DNA from 2 places in the Acholeplasma hippikon genome. Region 2 is predicted to be linked to the other one. Evidence: a T-box and tRNA genes for the amino acid it is inferred to sense, from the RefSeq annotation. Region 2 holds a T-box; the other holds one or more tRNA genes.
What was found. A T-box is a leader RNA that pairs with one kind of tRNA and senses whether it is charged. The one in region 2 lies ahead of alaS (alanine--tRNA ligase), so its partner is inferred to be a tRNA-Ala.
Positions count from the first base shown of each region.

Region 1 (10,447 bases), 390 kb from region 2:
AACGGCCCAAACTCCTACGGGAGGCAGCAGTAGGGAATTTTCGGCAATGGGGGAAACCCTGACCGAGCAACGCCGCGTGAACGAAGAAGTTCTTCGGAATGTAAAGTTCTTTTATCTGGGAAGAAAAATAACCAAATTGACGGTACCAGATGAATAAGCCCCGGCTAACTATGTGCCAGCAGCCGCGGTAATACATAGGGGGCAAGCGTTATCCGGATTTACTGGGCGTAAAGGGTGCGTAGGTTGTTAATTAAGTTTCTGGTATAAGTGCAGTGCTCAACGCTGTGATGCTAGAAAAACTGGTTAGCTAGAGTAAGACAGAGGTAAGTGGAATTCCATGTGTAGCGGTAAAATGCGTAAATATATGGAGGAACACCAGTGGCGAAGGCGGCTTACTGGGTCTTTACTGACGCTGATGCACGAAAGCGTGGGGAGCAAACAGGATTAGATACCCTGGTAGTCCACGCCGTAAACGATGAGTACTAAGTGTTGGCCCTAAGGGTCAGTGCTGCAGCTAACGCATTAAGTACTCCGCCTGAGTAGTACGTACGCAAGTATGAAACTCAAAGGAATTGACGGGACCCCGCACAAGCGGTGGATCATGTTCTTTAATTCGTCGATACGCGAAAAACCTTACCAGGTCTTGACATACTCTGCAATGGCTTAGAAATAAGTTCGGAGGTTAACAGATGTACAGGTGGTGCACGGTTGTCGTCAGCTCGTGTCGTGAGATGTTGGGTTAAGTCCCGCAACGAGCGCAACCCTTATTGCTAGTTACCATCATTAAGTTGGGGACTCTAGCGAGACTGCCAGTGATAAACTGGAGGAAGGTGGGGATGACGTCAAATCATCATGCCCCTTATGACCTGGGCTAGAAACGTGATACAATGGCAAATACAAAGAGAAGCAAGAGGGTGACCTGGAGCGAATCTCATAAAAATTGTCTCAGTTCGGATTGAAGTCTGCAACTCGACTTCATGAAGTTGGAATCGCTAGTAATCGCAGATCAGCATGCTGCGGTGAATACGTTCTCGGGGTTTGTACACACCGCCCGTCAAACCACGAAAGTGAACAATACCCAAAGCCGGTGGCCTAACCCGAAAGGGAGGGAGCCGTCTAAGGTAGGGTTCATGATTGGGGTTAAGTCGTAACAAGGTATCCCTACGGGAACGTGGGGATGGATCACCTCCTTTCTAAGGAGAAAGGCTTACTAATAATAAGCAAAAATAGCTTAGTAGCATAAGCTAAACAATTTCTTCATGTTCATCATATTCAGTTTTGAGAGACTTATGTTTCTCCAATTAAACAGTGGGGCCTGTAGCTCAGTTGGTTAGAGCACACGCTTGATAAGCGTGGGGTCGATGGTTCAAGTCCATTTAGGCCCACCATTAAAAAATTAGGGGCTTTAGCTCAGCTGGGAGAGCGCCTGCCTTGCACGCAGGAGGCCAGCGGTTCGATCCCGCTAAGCTCCACCAATTAGGCTAAATACCTAATGAGATCTTTGAAAAGTAGATAAATGATGTCAGAAATGATTAAAAAAGGTTAAGGAAGAAAGGGCATGCAGTGGATGCCTTGGCACCAAGAGGCGATGAAGGACGGAACTAACACCGAAATGCCGGGAGTAGCTGTAAGTAAGCGACGATCCCCGGATGTCCGAATGGGGGAACCCACCATGTGGAAGACATGGTACAGTCGTAAGACTGAGCGACACGCAGGGAATTGAAATATCTCACGTACCTGCAGGAAAAGAAAGTAAAAACGATTCTGTCAGTAGCGACGAGCGAACGCGGAGGAGCCAGATAACTAAGGTTACAAAATCATATCATAGGTGAACGACTTGGGAAGGTCGGGCATAGAGGGTGATACCCCCGTAATCGAAATGGTATGATCCATGTTATCAAAAAGTAGGGCGGGACACGAGAAATCCCGTTTGAAGATAGGAGGACCATCTCCTAAGGCTAAATACTACTTGGTGACCGATAGTGAACCAGTACAGTGATGGAAAGGTGAAAAGAACCCCGGGAGGGGAGTGAAAGAGAACCTGAAACTGTGTGCTTACAAATAGTCAGAGCCCGTTAATGGGTGATGGCATGCCTTTTGTAGAATGAACCGGCGAGTTACGTTACATAGCAAGGTTAAGGATGAAGGTCCGGAGCCGAAGCGAAAGCGAGTCTGAATAGGGCGACTAAGTTGTGTGATGTAGACCCGAAACTGGGTGATTTAGCCATGAGCAGGTTGAAGTAAGGGTAGTACCTTATGGAGGACCGAACCGGTGTTGGTTGAAAACAGCTCGGATGACTTGTGGCTAGGGGAGAAATTCCAATCGAACTCAGAGATAGCTGGTTCTCCCCGAAATATCTTTAGGGATAGCGTTAGAAAAAAGATTTGTCGAAGGTAGAGCACTGAATGTGTGATGGCCCCACCTCGGGGTACTGAACACAATCAAACTACGAATGTCGGCAAATGCGTCTAGCAGTCAGACTACGGGTGATAAGGTTCGTGGTCAAAAGGGAAAGAGCCCAGACCGCCAGATAAGGTCCCAAAATATATGCTAAGTGGAAAAGGAAGTGGAGATGCACAAACAACCAGGATGTTGGCTTAGAAGCAGCCATCATTTAAAGAGTGCGTAAAAGCTCACTGGTCGAGTGACTCTGCGCCGAAAATGTACCGGGGCTAAGCATATTACCGAAGCTGCGGATTTAAAGTAAAGAATATTTTAAGTGGTAGGGGAGCGTTCCCGTTGCGGAGAAGCATGATCGTAAGGACATGTGGAGCGGCGGGAAGTGAGAATGCCGGTGTGAGTAACGAAAAGACAGGTGAGAATCCTGTCCGTCATAAACCCAAGGTTTCCAGGGGAAGGTTCGTCCGCCCTGGGTAAGTCGGGACCTAAGGTGAGGCTGAAAAGCGTAGCCGATGGATAACTAGTAGAGATTCTAGTACCAGTGTAATGACTGATGGAGTGACAGAGGAGGATAGGCTCCCGCTCTTAGTGGATTGAGCGAAAAGAGTACGAGGCTGTGTCTTAGGCAAATCCGGGACACATAAGGCTGAGGCTTGATGGAGTACGAGTTCAGACTCTCTAGAAAAGCTTCTAGGGTTAATCATTATACTGCCCGTACCGTAAACCGACACAGGTGGGTGAGTAGAATATATTAAGACGCGCGAGAAAACTGTTGTTAAGGAACTCGGCAAATTGACCCCGTAACTTAGGGAAAAGGGGGACTTAAATGAAAAAATTAAGTCGCAGAGAAAAGGCCCAAGCGACTGTTTAGCAAAAACACAGCTCTCTGCAAAACCGTAAGGTGAAGTATAGAGGGTGACGCTTGCCCGGTGCTGGAAGATTAAGAGGAGATGTCAGGGGTAACCTAAAGCATTGAATTGAAGTCCCAGTAAACGGCGGCCGTAACTATAACGGTCCTAAGGTAGCGAAATTCCTTGGCGGGTAAGTTCCGTCCTGCACGAAAAGCGTAACGATTTGGGCACTGTCTCAACAACAGACTCGGTGAAATCAAGCTGCCGGTGAAAACGCCGGCTACCCGCGATTAGACGAAAAGACCCCATGGAGCTTCACTGTAACTTGATATTGAAATTGGGTGTAAGATGTACAGGATAGGTAGGACGCTATGAAGTTGGTACGCTAGTATCGATGGAGCGGTCGTTGGGATACTACCCTTCGTGCACTTAGTTTCTAACTCGCCGGAGTGGATCCGGGAGGACAGTGTCTGGTGGGCAGTTTGACTGGGGCGGTCGCCTCCTAAAGAGTAACGGAGGCGCTCGAAGGTTACCTCAGAACGGTCGGAAATCGTTCTATAGAGTGCAATGGCAGAAGGTAGCTTGACTGCGAGACAAACAAGTCGAGCAGGGACGAAAGTCGGACATAGTGATCTTACGGTACCGAATGGAAGGGCCGTGACTCAACGGATAAAAGTTACCCTGGGGATAACAGGCTTATCGCTTCCAAGCGTTCACAGCGACGAAGCGGTTTGGCACCTCGATGTCGGCTCGTCGCATCCTGGAGCTGGAGTAGGTTCCAAGGGTTGGGCTGTTCGCCCATTAAAGCGGCACGCGAGCTGGGTTCAGAACGTCGTGAGACAGTTCGGTCTCTATCTATCGTGGGCGTTGGAAATTTGAAGGGAGCTGTCCTTAGTATGAGAAGACCGGGATGGACATACCTCTGGTGCACCAATTGGCATTCCAGTGCCACAGTTGGGTAGCTATGTATGGAAGGGATAAACGCTGAAAGCATCTAAGCGTGAAGCCCACCTTAAGATGAGATTTCCCAATTAGTAAGACCCCTTGAAGACGACAAGGTTGATAGGTCAGGTGTGTAAGCACAGTGATGTGTTTAGCTTACTGATACTAATAGGTCGAGGACTTAACCTTAAGTAATTAAATTTACAAATAAACATTTCTGAAAAATCATTTATCTAGTTTTGAGAGTATATGTCTGGTGACGATGGCGAGGTGGATCCACCTGTTCCCATCCCGAACACAGAAGTTAAGCACCTCAGCGCCGAAGATAGTTAATACAAATAGCAAAAATAGGACGTTGCCAGGCATTATCTCATTATGATATAATATACATTGCATGAACATGGAGGCTTAGCTCAGCTGGGAGAGCATCTGCCTTACAAGCAGAGGGTCGGCGGTTCGATCCCGTCAGCCTCCACCACTTGCCGAAATAGCTCAATAGGCAGAGCAACTGATTTGTAATCAGTAGGTTGCGGGTTCAATTCCTGTTTTCGGCACCACTTCATATGTCCCGTTAGCTCAGGCGGTAGAGCACTTGACTTTTAATCAAGGTGTCGATGGTTCGAGTCCATCACGGGACACCACTTAATTAACTAGATAATGCCCGGATGGTGAAATCGGTAAACACGCAGGACTTAAAATCCTGTGGAGTAAAATCCTTGTCGGTTCAAGTCCGACTCCGGGCACCATCTTTTTTTCATAAATGGGGCTTTAGCTCAGCTGGGAGAGCGCCTGCCTTGCACGCAGGAGGCCAGCGGTTCGATCCCGCTAAGCTCCACCATTTAATGATTTAAAGGATTCCAACCACATACGGCGGTGTAGCTCAGCTGGCTAGAGCGTGCGGTTCATACCCGCAAGGTCGAGGGTTCAAGTCCCCCCGCCGCTACCAGAAAATGGACCCGTAGCTCAGTTGGTTAGAGCTACCGGCTCATAACCGGTCGGTCGTTGGTTCGAGTCCAACCGGGTCCACCAGACTCACATCATTAAAGTCTTAATAAAAGTTATAAATCAAACGGAGGAATACCCAAGAGGCTGAAGGGATCGGTCTTGAAAACCGACAGGGTGTAAAAGCCGCGGGGGTTCAAATCCCTCTTCCTCCGCCATTTAATTTAATCAACATATCGCGGGATAGAGCAGTCTGGTAGCTCGTCGGGCTCATAACCCGAAGGTCATTGGTTCAAATCCATTTCCCGCAACCAATTAATGGTCCGGTGGTGTAGGGGTTAACATGCTTGCCTGTCACGCAGGAGATCGCGGGTTCAAATCCCGTCCGGACCGCCATTAATTGCCTCTGTAGCTCAGTTGGTAGAGCAGTGGCCTGAAGAGCCACGTGTCGGCGGTTCAACTCCGTCCGGAGGCACCACTTCAATAAAACCATTAACCACTTAAGTGTGGTTTTTTTATTTTTAAAATTGAATCAATTAAATATGAATTTCTATTTTTCTATAATCATATATATAAGATAAATATTGTAATTATCAGGTATACTAATATATATAATAAAAAAAGAGGTAAACATGAAAACTTTATTAAACATCATTTGGATAATCTTTGGTGGTTTATTGATGTCATTGATTTTATTTGTTTTGGGTATTATTTTTTCTATTACAATCATTGGATTACCTATTGGACTTCAACTCTTTAAGTTATCTAAATTAGTCTTAACGCCGTTTGGAAAAAATCTAAATTTAGGGTTTGATAAACATCCACTGATAAATATCATTTGGGCAATTTTATTTGGATGGGAACTTATGATATTTTGCATATCAATTGCAGCAATATATGCAATAACAATTATTGGAATTCCTTTTGGAATTGCATGGATTAAGATTGGCATTTTAACATTATGTCCGTTTGGAAGTGAGGTAAATTGAAAATGAAAATAGCTTGGATTGGAACTGGAATCATGGGGGCGCCGATGGCACTACATGTCGCAGAAAAATATGATGTGACTGTATATAATAGGACATTTGAAAAAGCAAAAAAATTGGAACCAAAAGTAAAGGCTGTGGCAAGTATTGAAGAAGCAGTAAAAAATGCAGATTTAATTTTTACTATTGTTGGTTATCCTTCAGATGTTGAGGCAGTTTATAATGAAATATTCAAATATGTTAAAAAAGGTACAATTTGTGTTGATATGACAACCTCCTCACCCCTTTTAGCACAAAAATTGGTCGAAAAGGGGGGACCCTTAGGCATTGATGTGCTAGATTCTCCCGTAACTGGGGGGGACCTTGGTGCGAAAAATGCAACTTTATCTATTATGGTTGGAGGTAACTATGATGCATTTCTAAAAGTTAGAGATGTTCTTAAGTTGATGGGAACAACAATCAATTATGTAGGTGAAGCAGGGTCTGGACAATATGCTAAACTCAGTAACCAGATAGCAATTGCTGGTGCGCTCTTAGGTGTTGCCGAAAGTTTAACTTTTGCTAAAGAAAAGAATCTTAATCTCAATACGGTCTATGCGATTTTAAATGGAGGTAGTGCTCAAAGTACTCAACTTAAAGTGAACGGTAAAAAGATGATTGATGAAGATTTTAATCCAGGATTTTATGTTAAGCACTTTCTAAAAGATTTACAAATTGCTCATGAAGTTACTTCAAAAAAACTTCCAACTTTGGATCTAGCAATTCAAATTTTAAAAGAGCTAGTTCTTGAAGGCGATGAGAATTTAGGAACCCAATCAGTCATTAAATTTTATCAAAGATAATACTTAAAAAATATTGACTTAAGTGTTATAAATTGTTACAATAGTAGTGCTTAAGAGGTCCGGTGGTGTAGGGGTTAACATGCTTGCCTGTCACGCAGGAGATCGCGGGTTCAAATCCCGTCCGGACCGCCATAGCATATTATCGCTTTGGCGATTTTTTTTTATATTCTTTCAAGTTAATGTCTTTGAATTAAAAGAAAAGTATGGTACACTATTAAAGAATACTTTGACTTTCAAAGTAATTTCACGAGGGAGAAGAAAATGAAAAAAATCGCAGTAGTAACTTGCTCTACATCAGGTCTTGATTATCTACCTGAAAAAGATAGAATAAGTATTTTGAGAATGACAGTCACATTTGATCAAGATGAATATCTCGACTATGTTGATATTAAAGCAGAAGACTTTTACCAAAAGATGTTAGATAATCCAAACGCTGAAATTCATACTTCGCAAATTCCTGTTGGTAAATTTGTTGAGACGTTTGAAACATTAAAACAAGAAGGTTATGAAGGAATCATTGTCATTACCATTTCATCAAAACTAAGTGGTACGTACCAAGGTGCTGTACTTGCTAAAGATATGGTTGAAGGAATTGATATCGAAGTTATTGATTCTAAGAGTGTTTCATATGGTGAGGCGTTCCTTGCAGTTAGAGCACTCCGTATGATTGAGGAGAATAAATCACTTAAAGAAATTAAATTAGAATTAGAACTGGCTATTCAAAAATGTCAGATCTATGTTCTTGTTGATACATTGAAGTATTTAGTAAAAAATGGTAGACTATCATCAACGGCAGGGATTCTAGGATCACTTCTAAAAATTAAACCACTTTTAAAAATCACAGAAGAGGGTTATTTAAAACCATACGAAAAAATTCGTACAACATCTAAAGCTCAAAAACGTGCGTTAGAAATTTTATTTGAAGAAACAAAGAACAAAGATGTGGAGTATTTCATTGCTTTCACAACAAACAAAGAAAAAGCAGAAGAAATTAAATCTGAGATTTTAGCCGAAAGACCAGGAGCATTTGTTACATTAATTCCATTAACGCCAGTTGTTGGAGCACATGCAGGACCAGGAACGCTTGGTTTAGGATATTCAGAAAGATAGGAGTTAGGATATGACATCACCCAAAGAAGTAATCAACATGTTACTAGTAGACGTTTTTAATCACATCTTGAGAATTGAAGAAAGCACACTCAAAGAAAGAGGAGTTACTTTATCCATGTCTGAAGTACATGTGTTAGAAGCAATTAGAAACACGGAAGTACCGACAATGGGTGAAGTTGCCAAAAGACTTCACATCACCTTAGGCACATTAACAACCTCGATCAATATTTTAGTTAGAAAAAAATATGTTTATCGTTACAGTGATGAGAAGGATAGACGTAAAGTCTATTTAAGACTAACAGACAGTGCTAAACAAGTCTTGGAAATACATGATAATTTTCATGATGAGATGATTGAGGCCACGTTTAAAGACTTACAACTAGAAAAAGATGAAGTTTTAATGAAATCATTGGCTAATTTAACCGAATATTTCAAGAAAAAGTATTAAATTTAGAGGTTTTTGAGAAAAAATCTCTTTTTTTTAACAAAATTTTTGCCTTTCTAAAACAAATGTGGCTATAATTGATAGCGTTTATGAAAGGAAAATATCGGAATTATGAACCCAAACACATCAACTTTTACACAAAAGTTCATTAAATTACCAAAAATTGAGGATTATAGTGAGAAGGATTTTGATAAAAACTTCATCCTAGATACACTAGAGGAGATAACAAAAGAAACATTAGGAAGGATCGTTGAGACACACAAACAAGGATTTATTGACCTTGAGGTTTCTAATGTCATTAGTCTTTCTGAAGCATTTAGAACACTCTATGATACTTTTGCCTTCAGTCTAGTTTTAAATCAAAACATTGGAAATATCATGAATCATCTACAAAAGTCATTCTTGTTGAATTATAAAAATCAACCAGAAATTACGCATACTTTGCAACAAGTGTTAGCAAAATTAGAAGCAAAACTTATTTTTTCAAAGCTACAAAGCCAAGAAAACGCAATTTTCTTAGCAATAGAAAACTATAATTTATTCACCTTCATCTATATGCCAAAGGCCGTTAAACTTGTATCATTCAAGAAAGAACCTGAAGCATTAATTAAGTCGTTATTAATGTCAAAAGACATTAATTTTTTTATTAATAAGGACCAAATTTCTTATGAAATCCCCTATACTTTAGATGTTATTAAGCAAAGAGTATCAACCCAAAAAATGAGTTTAAAAAACTATGAAAAACCAATAAAAATTGATACAAAAAACTTTAAAATTGGGCTTCAAATCAATGATTTAGAAGACCTAAAAAATGTTTCAAATCATCGTGCAAATTTCATCTATATTGAACCAGAAAAAGCCTATATTAAATATGCTGGAATTTTAGAAAAAGAATCACGAATTGAATTTTATAAATCGCTTTATGAAGCCTATAAAGATACTGAAATTATACTTGTATTACCCAAATTGGATGTCTTAAATAAATATCATTTTTCAGATCAAGATTATATTTTAGATAAATCTAATTTTTTAAAACATTATTTCATGTATATTGAAGAATTAGATGCAGCTACAATAACTGAAAATCCTAATTTAAAAATCTCAATCCCTAGTTTAACAGATGATTTCGAGTTTAAAGAACTAAAATCACAAGTTAAACAATGGTTGAAAATGTTAAAAAGAAGTATACCGAATATTGGTTTTTCTATAGAAACAGACTCATCATATGACTATTCAGAGTACTTTAAGAAGTTTGATTTTGCTTGTATTGATTTAGATCGCATTTATGATGAAATTAGTATGAGTGATGACATAAAGTTATTTTATAAAGACATTTCATTCTTAAATCAACAATTAAAGATAAGAAAGAAAGAAGTTTACCTTATAGGTAAAGATTTAAAATCTTATGATATAATAAGAATGTTAGTGAAAAAAGGATTTAAAAATTTTGTGATAAATCCCGAAATGTATCCATATTTAGAACAAATCATTACTGAATATAATTTATCTAGAGGAAAATTCAAAAAAATAAAATAACATAATCTTAAAAAATATATTTTTTAAATAAAAAAGTATAAAAAGGGTTGCAATCAGCGACCTTTTTTTATATAATTAAAAGGCTTGCGTATATACAAGTAAAGCGATGATCTGGAAGGTTGTCGATACACGGATAGCCGTTGTCGGTGTAACGAGTTTTTCCAGGGAGTTAGTCTATGCAAGGGATTATAGACGAAAGGAGATCAAAAAATGGCAAAAGAAATTATCAAAATCAGCTTAAAAGCATATGATCATAGATTAATCGATCAAGCTGCTAAGAAAATTGTTGAAAGTGTTGAAAAGACTGGTGCAGTAGTACAAGGTCCGATTCCACTACCAACAAAGAAAGAAATCTTCACTATCTTACGAAGCCCACACGTAAACAAAGATTC
Region 1 covers NZ_LR215050.1:1,014,605-1,025,051, reverse strand. The annotation lists rRNA gene EXC59_RS05080 (16S ribosomal RNA) at 1-1,193, shown strand, start outside; tRNA gene EXC59_RS05075 (tRNA-Ile) at 1,312-1,388, shown strand; tRNA gene EXC59_RS05070 (tRNA-Ala) at 1,400-1,475, shown strand; rRNA gene EXC59_RS05065 (23S ribosomal RNA) at 1,541-4,383, shown strand; rRNA gene rrf (5S ribosomal RNA) at 4,447-4,558, shown strand; tRNA gene EXC59_RS05055 (tRNA-Val) at 4,597-4,672, shown strand; tRNA gene EXC59_RS05050 (tRNA-Thr) at 4,676-4,751, shown strand; tRNA gene EXC59_RS05045 (tRNA-Lys) at 4,760-4,835, shown strand; tRNA gene EXC59_RS05040 (tRNA-Leu) at 4,854-4,940, shown strand; tRNA gene EXC59_RS05035 (tRNA-Ala) at 4,957-5,032, shown strand; tRNA gene EXC59_RS05030 (tRNA-Met) at 5,064-5,140, shown strand; tRNA gene EXC59_RS05025 (tRNA-Ile) at 5,147-5,223, shown strand; tRNA gene EXC59_RS05020 (tRNA-Ser) at 5,266-5,354, shown strand; tRNA gene EXC59_RS05015 (tRNA-Met) at 5,374-5,450, shown strand; tRNA gene EXC59_RS05010 (tRNA-Asp) at 5,457-5,532, shown strand; tRNA gene EXC59_RS05005 (tRNA-Phe) at 5,539-5,614, shown strand; gene EXC59_RS05000 (YccF domain-containing protein) at 5,769-6,125, shown strand; gene EXC59_RS04995 (NAD(P)-dependent oxidoreductase) at 6,128-6,964, shown strand; tRNA gene EXC59_RS04990 (tRNA-Asp) at 7,021-7,096, shown strand; gene EXC59_RS04985 (DegV family protein) at 7,226-8,074, shown strand; gene EXC59_RS04980 (MarR family winged helix-turn-helix transcriptional regulator) at 8,085-8,522, shown strand; gene EXC59_RS04975 (hypothetical protein) at 8,631-10,055, shown strand; gene rpsJ (30S ribosomal protein S10) at 10,266-10,447, shown strand, end outside.
Region 1: it has a tRNA-Ala gene. The T-box ahead of alaS (alanine--tRNA ligase) is inferred to sense a tRNA for this amino acid. The anticodon was not compared.

Region 2 (10,447 bases):
AGTAGAACTTCGTGATGGTGACAAGAGCCGTTACTTAGGTAAAGGTGTATTAAAAGCAGTTGCTAACGTTAACGATATCATCGGACCAGCTGTTTTAGGAGAATCAGTATTAGATCAAGTTGCAATCGATAGAAAAATGATCGCGCTTGACGGTACAGCTAACAAAGGTAAATTAGGAGCAAACGCAATCTTAGGTGTTTCAATCGCTGTTGCTAAAGCTGCTGCTGATTTATTAGGTGTTGAATTATACCAATACTTAGGTGGATTCAATGCTAAACAATTACCAGTTCCAATGATGAACATTGTAAACGGTGGTGCTCACTCAGACGCTCCAATCGATTTCCAAGAATTCATGATTTATCCAGTAGGAGCATCTTCATTCAAAGAAGCTATCCGTTGGGGAGCTGAAGTATTCCATAACTTAAAATCAATATTAAAGAAAAAAGGATTAGTAACTGCAGTAGGTGATGAAGGTGGATTCGCTCCAAACTTAGCATCTAATGAAGATACAATCGAAAACATCTTAGCTGCTATCAAACAAGCAGGATATGAACCAGGAAAAGATATCTATATCGGATTTGACGTTGCTGCTTCAGAATTCTATGATGATGAAAAAGGTAAATACGTATTCAAGAAATCAACTAAAGAAGAATTCACTTCAGCTGAATTAGTTGAATACTATGCTGGTTTAGTTGCTAAATACCCAATCATTTCAATTGAAGATGGTATGGATGAAAACGACTGGGCTGGATGGAAGATGTTAACTGACAAATTAGGAGATAAGATCCAATTAGTTGGTGACGATTTATTCGTAACAAACACTGAATATCTAGCTAAAGGTATCGCTACAGGTACTGCAAACTCAATCTTAATTAAAGTTAACCAAATCGGTACTTTAACTGAAACTTTTGATGCTATCGAAATGGCTAAACGTGCTGGTTACACAGCTGTAGTTTCACACCGTTCAGGTGAAACAGAAGATACAACAATTGCTGATATCGCTGTTGCTACAAATGCTGGTCAAATCAAGACTGGTTCAGCTTCAAGAACAGATAGAGTTGCTAAATACAACCAATTAATCAGAATTGAAGACCAATTAGGTGATTCAGCTGTTTACATGGGTATTAAATCATTCTACAACTTAAAAAAATAAGTTCATAAAAATTAAGGTAACTTGAAAAAGTTACCTTTTTTCTTTATATATTTATAATATTTTTACAAATTGAATATATATATCAGGTTGAATTGGTTATAATATAACATAGTATATTGAAGAAGGTATAGACATGAAAAAAGTATTATTTTCAGATTATGATGGTACATTTTATCGTAATGAATTAGAATTACGTCAAAATATTGAACATGTAAATAAAATGAGAGAAAATGGAAATCTATTTGTAATTACAACAGGTAGATCTTTTCAAAGTTTTAAAAATGTTCAAGCCAAAAATTATGCACCATTTGATTATCTTATCCTATGTGGTGGCGCACTAATTTTAGATAAAGATTTAAACATATTAAAAAAATCGTTGATGACAAGTTTTCAAATAACATCCATTATCAATGAATTAACTAAATTTAGAGCGTTTTATCAAGACTTAACATTTGTGACCTTAGAAACTAGAGAATTAATGTATGAGTCAAGTCAAGAAATCACTAAAATTACTATGAATTGTCAAGATAGAGAAAAAGCCTATGAAATTAGTGAAGCACTTCAAAACTTATTAATTGGTATCAATGTTTATGTGATTGATATTGGTAAAGGTTATTTAGTAGAAATGGTTGATCACAGGATTAATAAATCAAAAGCAATCTCTCATTTAATTGAAATGAAAAATCTAAATGAATATGAAGTCATTACTGTTGGAGATTCAGCGAATGATTTAGAAATGATTAGAGATTTTAACGGTTATATTATGGATAATGCAGTTTCTGAATTAAAAACATATTCTAACAAAGTTGTTAAAGATATTCATCATCTTTTAACAACAGAAGACCTAATCTAAATTAAATTTTTTAATATGGTAAAATGGTTATTAGAAAGAGGTGTATGAATGAATAAAGATTTTATGATTTGGTATTATAGCCAAAAAACACCTTTTGTAACATACGAACAAGTATATGAAACTTATAAAGAAGAAACAAATTCAATATACGATTCACTTAAACCATATTTTGATGTAACAAAAGAAAAAAATATAAAATTAAATAATAATTATGCAATTGGCCATGTTCAAGTTAAAAAAAGCATTGCCTTTTTATTGATGTTAGATGAAAAGGATTTAAAAATAGATTTATTTGATCTAAAAGGAGCAATGGAAAATGACCTTGTGTTAGTTAATAGAAGTTCAATTGATCCATATGTCATTGAAGTCTTAAAATACAATCTAACCATGGTAATTGCTGAGGTTAGAAAAAAAGAAAAATTAATTCGTTTTGATGCGACAAACGCTAAAGACAAATTAATTATCGTTGATAATATTCCGGACTTTATTGTAGATGGACATGTTGTCACATTAGATGTAAAAAAAATTACCCAAACTAAAATTTATGCTGATTTTAAAGAAGTCATTGGTCATAAGAATGACCCTGATATGGAAATCGTTAAAATTATTTATGAATACGGTTGGCCACTTAAATTCAGTAAAGAAATCTTAAAAGAAGTTTCTGAAATCAAAGTTGATGAAGTTTATGAAAGAAAAACAAGAACAGATCTTAGTAATAAACTCATCGTCACAATTGATGGGGAAGATGCTAAAGACTTAGACGATGCCATCAGTTTAGAAAAATTAGATAATGGAAATTATTTATTAGGCGTTCATATTGCAGATGTAAGTTACTTTGTAAGAGAAGAAACGAAATTAAATGAGGAAGCTTATTTAAGAAGTACATCAGTTTATTTAGCTGATCGTGTAATTCCTATGATTCCACATGCAATTAGCAATGATTTATGTAGTTTAAATCCTCATGAAGCAAAATATACATTAACTTGTGAAATGGAATTAGATGATGCTTTTGATGTTATAAGTCATAAAATTTTTGCATCAATTATTGAATCTAAACAACGTTTAACTTACACAGCCGTTAATAAACTCTTAAAAGAAAATGTAAGTGTTGGAAACAAAGAAATTGATGATATGCTCATTAAGATGAATGAGATATCGAAAATTCTAAAAATAAAACGTTCTAAACGTGGAGCGATTGATTTTGATTCGATAGAACTTAAGTTTAAACTTGACCATGAAGGTAAAGTATTAGAAGTTATTGAAAGAAAAACTGATGATGCTGAAATGCTGATTGAATCATTTATGATTCTAGCAAATGAAACAGTTGCAAAACACTTTTATGATGAAGGTTTATCAGGTATTTATAGAGTCCATGAAAAACCAGATGCTGAAAAGTTAGAAACGGCTTTATTAACTCTTCGCAAACTTGGTTTTTATGCAGATAAAAACCAAAAATCTACTGCTAAAATTCTACAAAAACTAACAAAAGAATCAACAGATACTAAATATGGATATATCATTCATATGATCTTACTAAGAAGTATGCAAAAGGCGAAATATTCAGAAAAACCAATTGGACATTTTGGATTAGGTTCTGAATTTTACTCACATTTCACATCACCAATTAGACGATATCCAGATTTACTTTTACACCGAATGATTAGAGAATTAATGTTAACAAATCAGGATGAAAAAACACTAAATAAAAAGATTAATTATTTTAAAAATCATATGAACGAGTACGCCGAACACACTTCAAAACAAGAACGTACGGCAATTAATATGGAACGAGATGTAGTTAGTCTTAAATCTGCTGAATACATGAGTAACTTCATTGGTAAGACCTTTGAAGCATTAATCATTCAAATGATGCCGAGTGGATTCTTTGTAAAAATTCCTAATGGTATTGAAGGGTTTGTGAGTGTTAGAAATGTTAATCAATACTTAATCTATGATGAAGAAAATTTACTTTTCTACACTGACCGTGGTCGACGTTACCGTCTAGGCGATACAATTAAAGTTAAATTAATTGCAGTTGATACAGAAGATAGTAAAATTGATTTTACGATTTTTTCAAATAAAGATGAAAAAGCAAAAGATTCAAAGAAAAAAGAGACAAAACATAAGTCTCAAAAGAATAAGACAAATAAACGTAGAAGATAAGTCCATGCATGCATGGATTTTTTTCTCTCATAACATGAGTTATGTTAAAATAGTAATAGATTATGAAAAATAGGTATGTAAATCATGAAAGTTATCGCAACAAATAAAAGAGCAACATTTGAATATTTTATAGAACAAAAATTTAGTGCAGGTATTCAACTTCAAGGTAGTGAAGTTAAGAGTATACGTGCTGGTAAAGTGTCTATTAATGAAGCACATATCACTTTCAAAAACGGTGAAGTTTTCATTTTAAATATGCATATTGCAAAGTATGATCAAAGTTCAATTTTTAATCATGAAGAAACTAGAACAAGAAAATTGCTCTTAAATAAGAGTGAAATTAATAAAATTATTGGTCATAAAGAGCGTTTAGGCTATACAGTGATTCCACTTCAAGTACAATTACATCAAGGTCTCATTAAAATAGAGATTGCTATCGCTAAGGGGAAAAAGTTATATGATAAACGCGAAACAATCAAAGAAAGAGATTTAAATAGAGAAAAGCAACAACTATTAAAGGGGAAGTATAGATGAAAAAAGCAAAGATTGGGTTAATGCTTGGTGGTGGCGGAGCTAAAGGAAGCTATCAACTAGGTGTCGTTAAAGCACTCATGGAAGCAGGCATTTTAAAACATGTCAACAGTATTTCAGGTACTTCAATTGGCGCAATTAACACTTTGCTATTGATGAGCAAATTAACATATAAGGAAATGGCAGATATTTGGGCGGATATTGATAACTCTAAAGTGTTTGCAACTAAAGGAAGTTTATTTAATAAAGAGAGTAATAGATTATATTCAATAGAACCTTTAGCAAGAACGTTACTCCAAAGAATTAATATGAAGAACGTTCAACGTTCTAAATATAATGGATATGCAACAACTGCATTAATGTATGATAAAGCATCAATGTTCCACCAAATTTCAACTGATTCTATGGAGAAAAAGGTTTGGAAATTAAATGATATGGAAGAGCCTTACTTAGGTGTTATGGCAAGTGCATCAATCCCAGTTGTCTTTGGACCAACAAAGATTAATGGCTTAAATTATGTTGATGGTGGTGTTTTAGATAACTATCCGATTCAACCATTAATTGATGATGGTTGCAACTTAATTTTTGCAGTACCTTTAGATAACAAGTTTAAACCTGAACTTTATGATAATAAAGAAGTTACAATTGTTAACTTAACATCTAAGAATGTATTTGAAAACAACATCATTAAAGATTTAATTGATACGATTAAATTTGAATCGACATACAAAGAAAAATTAGAAGATATAGGATATTTAGTTGGAAGTTTGATGACTAAGAAAGTTAAAGAACAAAAAATTCAATCTAAATTCTTATGGTTTGATCGTTTTTTAATTAATGAAGGCTTTAATTTGATTGACTTAAATGAAGATGATGAACAAGCAATTAAAGATTACAAGTTAGGATTAAATCCAAAATTAGCAGCTCCTGAAAAAAATAAAGAAGAAATAAAACAATTAGAAAATAAAGAAGTATTAGAACTACCAATGAGAGAGGAAGAATAAAATGGATTTTCAATTAGATATTATTCGTGCAATTCAAAGTATAAGATTTGGTTTTTTAGATAAGTTAATGGAAATACTTACACAAATTGGTGATCAATTCGTGTTCATGGGTGTTGTGTTGGTGATTTATTGGTTCTTTAATAAAAAAGTTGCATTTAAATTAGTATTCTCATTTGCTTTTAGTGCGGTTGCAAATGAATTAATTAAATCAGTTGTTAAAATTGAGCGTCCATTTAAAGAAGACCCAACGCTTGGTGTGGGAGAAGAAACGAGTGGTTATTCATTCCCATCAGGACATGCTCAAAATACTGCAGTGATTTCAACTGTTTTATATAAAGAGTATGGCAAGAAAAATAACTGGTTAAAATGGGTTTTATTAGGGGCAATGATCATTGTTCCTTTAACAAGAGTTTACTTAGGTCAACACTATCCAACAGATGTTTTAGCTGGCTTAGCATTAGGTATATTAGCAGCATTAGGTTTATCAAAATTAGTGGATTTAATGGGTGATAATGAACATCGAGTTGGGTTATACATGATTCCATTCTTATTACTAGCTATTACTATCCTATATATTATTGGTGTAGATTATCATCACTTTAAAAATGTATATGTTGCATTAGGTGCATTAGCAGGGTTCATGGGTGGATACGCTATTGATAAGATGATGATTAATAATCAATTTAAACCAACGGGTATTAAAGTTTTATATCGTGTATTGATTGGTTTAATTGGGGTTGTAATTTGTTATGTTGGATTAAGTGTATTATTTGATTTAATTTCAGTAGATAATCCGATTTTAGATGCAATCCGTTATGCAATTATTTGCCTATACGGTACATGTGGAAGCGCATATTTATTTAAGAAATTAAAGGTGTAAAAAATGGTTTTTATAAAAACTTTTGATGAACTCACTAATTTAGAACTCTTACAAATCATGAAACTACGTCAAGAAGTTTTTATGGTCGAACAGAAAATAATTGAAACAGATATTGATTCACATGATGAAACATGCAAACATCTTTTTATTAAAAGAGGTGGACAAATTGTTTCTTATGCAAGATTACTTTATATAAATGAACAACCTTATGTTGGTCGAGTGGTAACAGATATCAATTTTAGGAATCAAGGATTATCAACTGAAATCATTGAATACTTAAAAGAACGTCATGAATCATTAGCACTTTCTGCACAACTACCCAAAGTACCATTTTATAAAAAATTAGGTTTTCAAATTGTAGGTAAAAAGTATATGGAAGCAGGAATTCCGCATCAAAAAATGATTTACATAAAATAAGAAGAAAAATACCAATGTTAAATGTTGGTATTTTTTATTAATTTGATTAAAAATAATGATTTTTTTTATAAATATGATAAAATCATTGTAGCGATGAATAAGAGGAGTAGTCAAAGCCATTATTTAGAGAGTCACTGGTTGGTGAAAAGTGATAAATGACCTGATGAACGCTACCTTAGGAGCTAAAGTACGCTGGCCTTAACAGCAATAATGAAGGTGCGCAAGTAAAGCTTGCGAACTAAGGTGGTACCGCGGATTTGATTCGTCCTTAGAAGAGTATTCTTTTATGGGACTTTTTTTATTTATTTAGGAGGAAATATCAATGCGATATATGTCATCAACAGAAATTAGAGAAACTTGGTTAAAGTTTTTCGAATCAAAAAAACACTTAATTGAACCATCTGCATCATTAATCCCAGTTAATGACCCAACTTTACTTTGGATTAACGCAGGGGTAGCACCATTAAAAAAATATTTTGATGGTAGTGAAACACCAAAATCAAGAAGAATTACTAACGTTCAAAAATCATTAAGAACAAATGATATTGATAACGTTGGTAGAACAGCACGTCACCATACATTCTTTGAAATGATGGGAAACTTCTCAATTGGTGATTACTTTAAACCTGAAGCAATTGAATTCGGTTATGAATTGTTAACAAGTGAAAAATACTTTGGCATGCCAGTTGAAAAATTATATATAACTTACTATCCAGATGATCAAGTAGCTAAAGAAAAATGGATTTCACTTGGAATTCCAGCAGACCATATGATTCCACAACCAGGTAATTTCTGGGAAATCGGTGCAGGTCCTTCAGGCCCATGTACAGAAATTTTCTTCGATAGAGGAGAAAAATACGATAAACGTGGTAAAGAATTAATTGAAGAAGATATCGAAAATGATAGATTTATTGAAATCTGGAATATCGTATTTAGCCAATACAATGCAAATCCAGATGTTCCACGTAGTGAATATAAAGAACTACCTAATAAAAATATCGATACGGGTGCAGGATTAGAAAGATTTGCGTGTGTTTTACAAGGTACAGAAACAAACTTCGAAACTGACCTTCACTATCCTGTTATCTTAAAAACTCAAGAACTATCAGGGGTTACATACACTGGACAAATGGCTTTCAAAGTCATTTCAGATCATATTAAGACATTAACATTTGCAATCTCTGATGGTGCAACACTTTCAAATGAGGGTAGAGGTTATGTTTTACGTCGTATCTTACGTCGTGCAATTAAGTATGGAAGAACAATTAAGTTTAATGAACCATTCTTATACAAACTAGTTGATACAGTTGTTGAAATGATGGAATCATTCTATCCAGCATTAAGACAAACAAAAGAAATTGTTAAAAAGATTATCTTAAAAGAAGAAGAGAAATTCTTTGCAACAATTAATGATGGTGAAAAACACTTATTGTCAAGTATTAAAGACGGATCTTTAAGTGGATTAGAGGCATTCAAACTTTATGATACTTATGGATTCCCAATTGAATTAACATTAGAATATGCTGCAGAAAATAATATCACAGTTGATGTTGAAGGTTTCAAAACTGCATTATTAGAACAAAAGAACCGTTCAAGAGAAGCAAGAAGCGTCAAAGGTTCAATGAAGAGTCAAGATGAAACTTACTTAAACTTCACAGAGCCATCTAAATTTGTTGGTTATGATCAATTACAAGTTGAAGCAAAAATTATTAAGATTTTTGAAGATGGTATTGTCTTAGATCAAACACCATTCTACGCTACAATGGGTGGACAAATTGCTGATACAGGTACAATCAATGGATTAGTTGTTACAGATGTTGTTAAACTTCCTCATGGACAATACTTACATCGCATTGAAACAGATTCATTTACAGAAGGTGATGAAGTCTTAGCAATCGTTGATGAAGCAACACGTAACTTAACTGAAAGAAACCATACAGCAACACACCTTTTACATCAAGCAATTAAAGATGTATTAGGTGAACACGCTAAACAGCAAGGTTCATACAATGGTCCAACAAAGTTCTCATTTGACATTAACCACTATGAAGCAATTAAACCAGAACAAATCTTAAAGATTGAATCAATCGTTAAAGAAAAAATTAATGAACAGTTAGCAGTAGTTACACATGTTTTACCAATTGACGAAGCGAAAAAATTAGGTGCACAAATGTTATTTGGTGAAAAATATGGTGATGTTGTTAGAGTTGTAGATATCAATAAATGGAGTTTAGAATTCTGTGGTGGTACACACGTTAAGAATACAAAAGATATTATTGATTTTGTAATTACAAGTGTTGAATCAATTGGTTCAGGTATCTTTAGATTTGAAGGCTTCACAAATGAAGTTGTTAAAAATCAAGATAAATACTTAGGGCATTTATTAGAACAAATCAGCCAATTAGAAACTAAGGCTCTATCAATTGATGCAAACGTTAAATTTGAAGCAAAACCAGAAGTTAAGGGAAGCTTCAATGATATCTTAAACTACAGATTATATGTTCAAAATTTATCAAATTTAGTTAAGAATTTAGAAAAAGAAAATGAATCTAAATTATTAAATAGCATTCTAGCATCTGCAGACAGCTTTACTCCAAATGAAATTAAAGAAACAACTTATGTATTAACAAATGACTTACCACAAGCTTCACTAAAACCATTAATCGATGTTTTATATGATAAAATGAAGACAGAAGTTGTGATTTTAATTAATCAAACTTCAGAAAAAGCTTCATTCTTAGTGAAGACTAAGTCTAAAGATGCAAAAGCAATTATTCAAGCTTTAGCTAAAGAAACTTTAGGTAACGGTGGCGGTAAACCTGACTTTGCTCAAGGTGGTACTCAAAACTTAGAAGCGTTAACAAATTACTTGAAAGGTAATGGATTAATTTGAAATATTTAGGACTAGATTTAGGTGAAAAAACTTTAGGTGTTGCATTAAGTGAATCAGGGATTATTGCGCATGATTTATTAACCATTCGCTTTAGAGAAAAAGATTTTAACGATGCAGCAGACCAACTCGTTAAAGTCATTGATCAATATAAAATTGATGTGGTTGTGATTGGATTACCAAAACACATGAATAACGATCTTGGTGAAAAAGGCCAAATGGTTCTAGATTTCAACACATTACTAAAAACAAAAAAACAAATTGAAATTATTACTTGGGATGAAAGATTATCTACTAAGTCAGCCCTTAGAATCTTATCGGATTCAAATAAAAAATACGATAAGCAACGCGCATTAAAAGATCAAGTAGCGGCTCAAGTGATTTTACAAAATTATTTAGACTCGAAAGGAAGATTTTAAAAATGGACGTATTAGATAAATTATCAATCATCTCAGATGATAAAGAAGAAATCGTAACAATTATTTTTACATTCTCAGAAAATGGAAAAAACTATGTAGTTTTTGAATTTGATGAATCAAAAGAGATTTCAGCAGCA
Region 2 covers NZ_LR215050.1:621,163-631,609, reverse strand. The annotation lists gene eno (phosphopyruvate hydratase) at 1-1,153, shown strand, start outside; gene EXC59_RS03075 (HAD family hydrolase) at 1,287-2,006, shown strand; gene rnr (ribonuclease R) at 2,055-4,169, shown strand; gene smpB (SsrA-binding protein SmpB) at 4,254-4,703, shown strand; gene EXC59_RS03060 (patatin-like phospholipase family protein) at 4,700-5,704, shown strand; gene EXC59_RS03055 (phosphatase PAP2 family protein) at 5,706-6,584, shown strand; gene EXC59_RS03050 (GNAT family N-acetyltransferase) at 6,588-7,001, shown strand; T-box leader at 7,086-7,274, shown strand; gene alaS (alanine--tRNA ligase) at 7,324-9,894, shown strand; gene ruvX (Holliday junction resolvase RuvX) at 9,891-10,310, shown strand; gene EXC59_RS03035 (DUF1292 domain-containing protein) at 10,313-10,447, shown strand, end outside.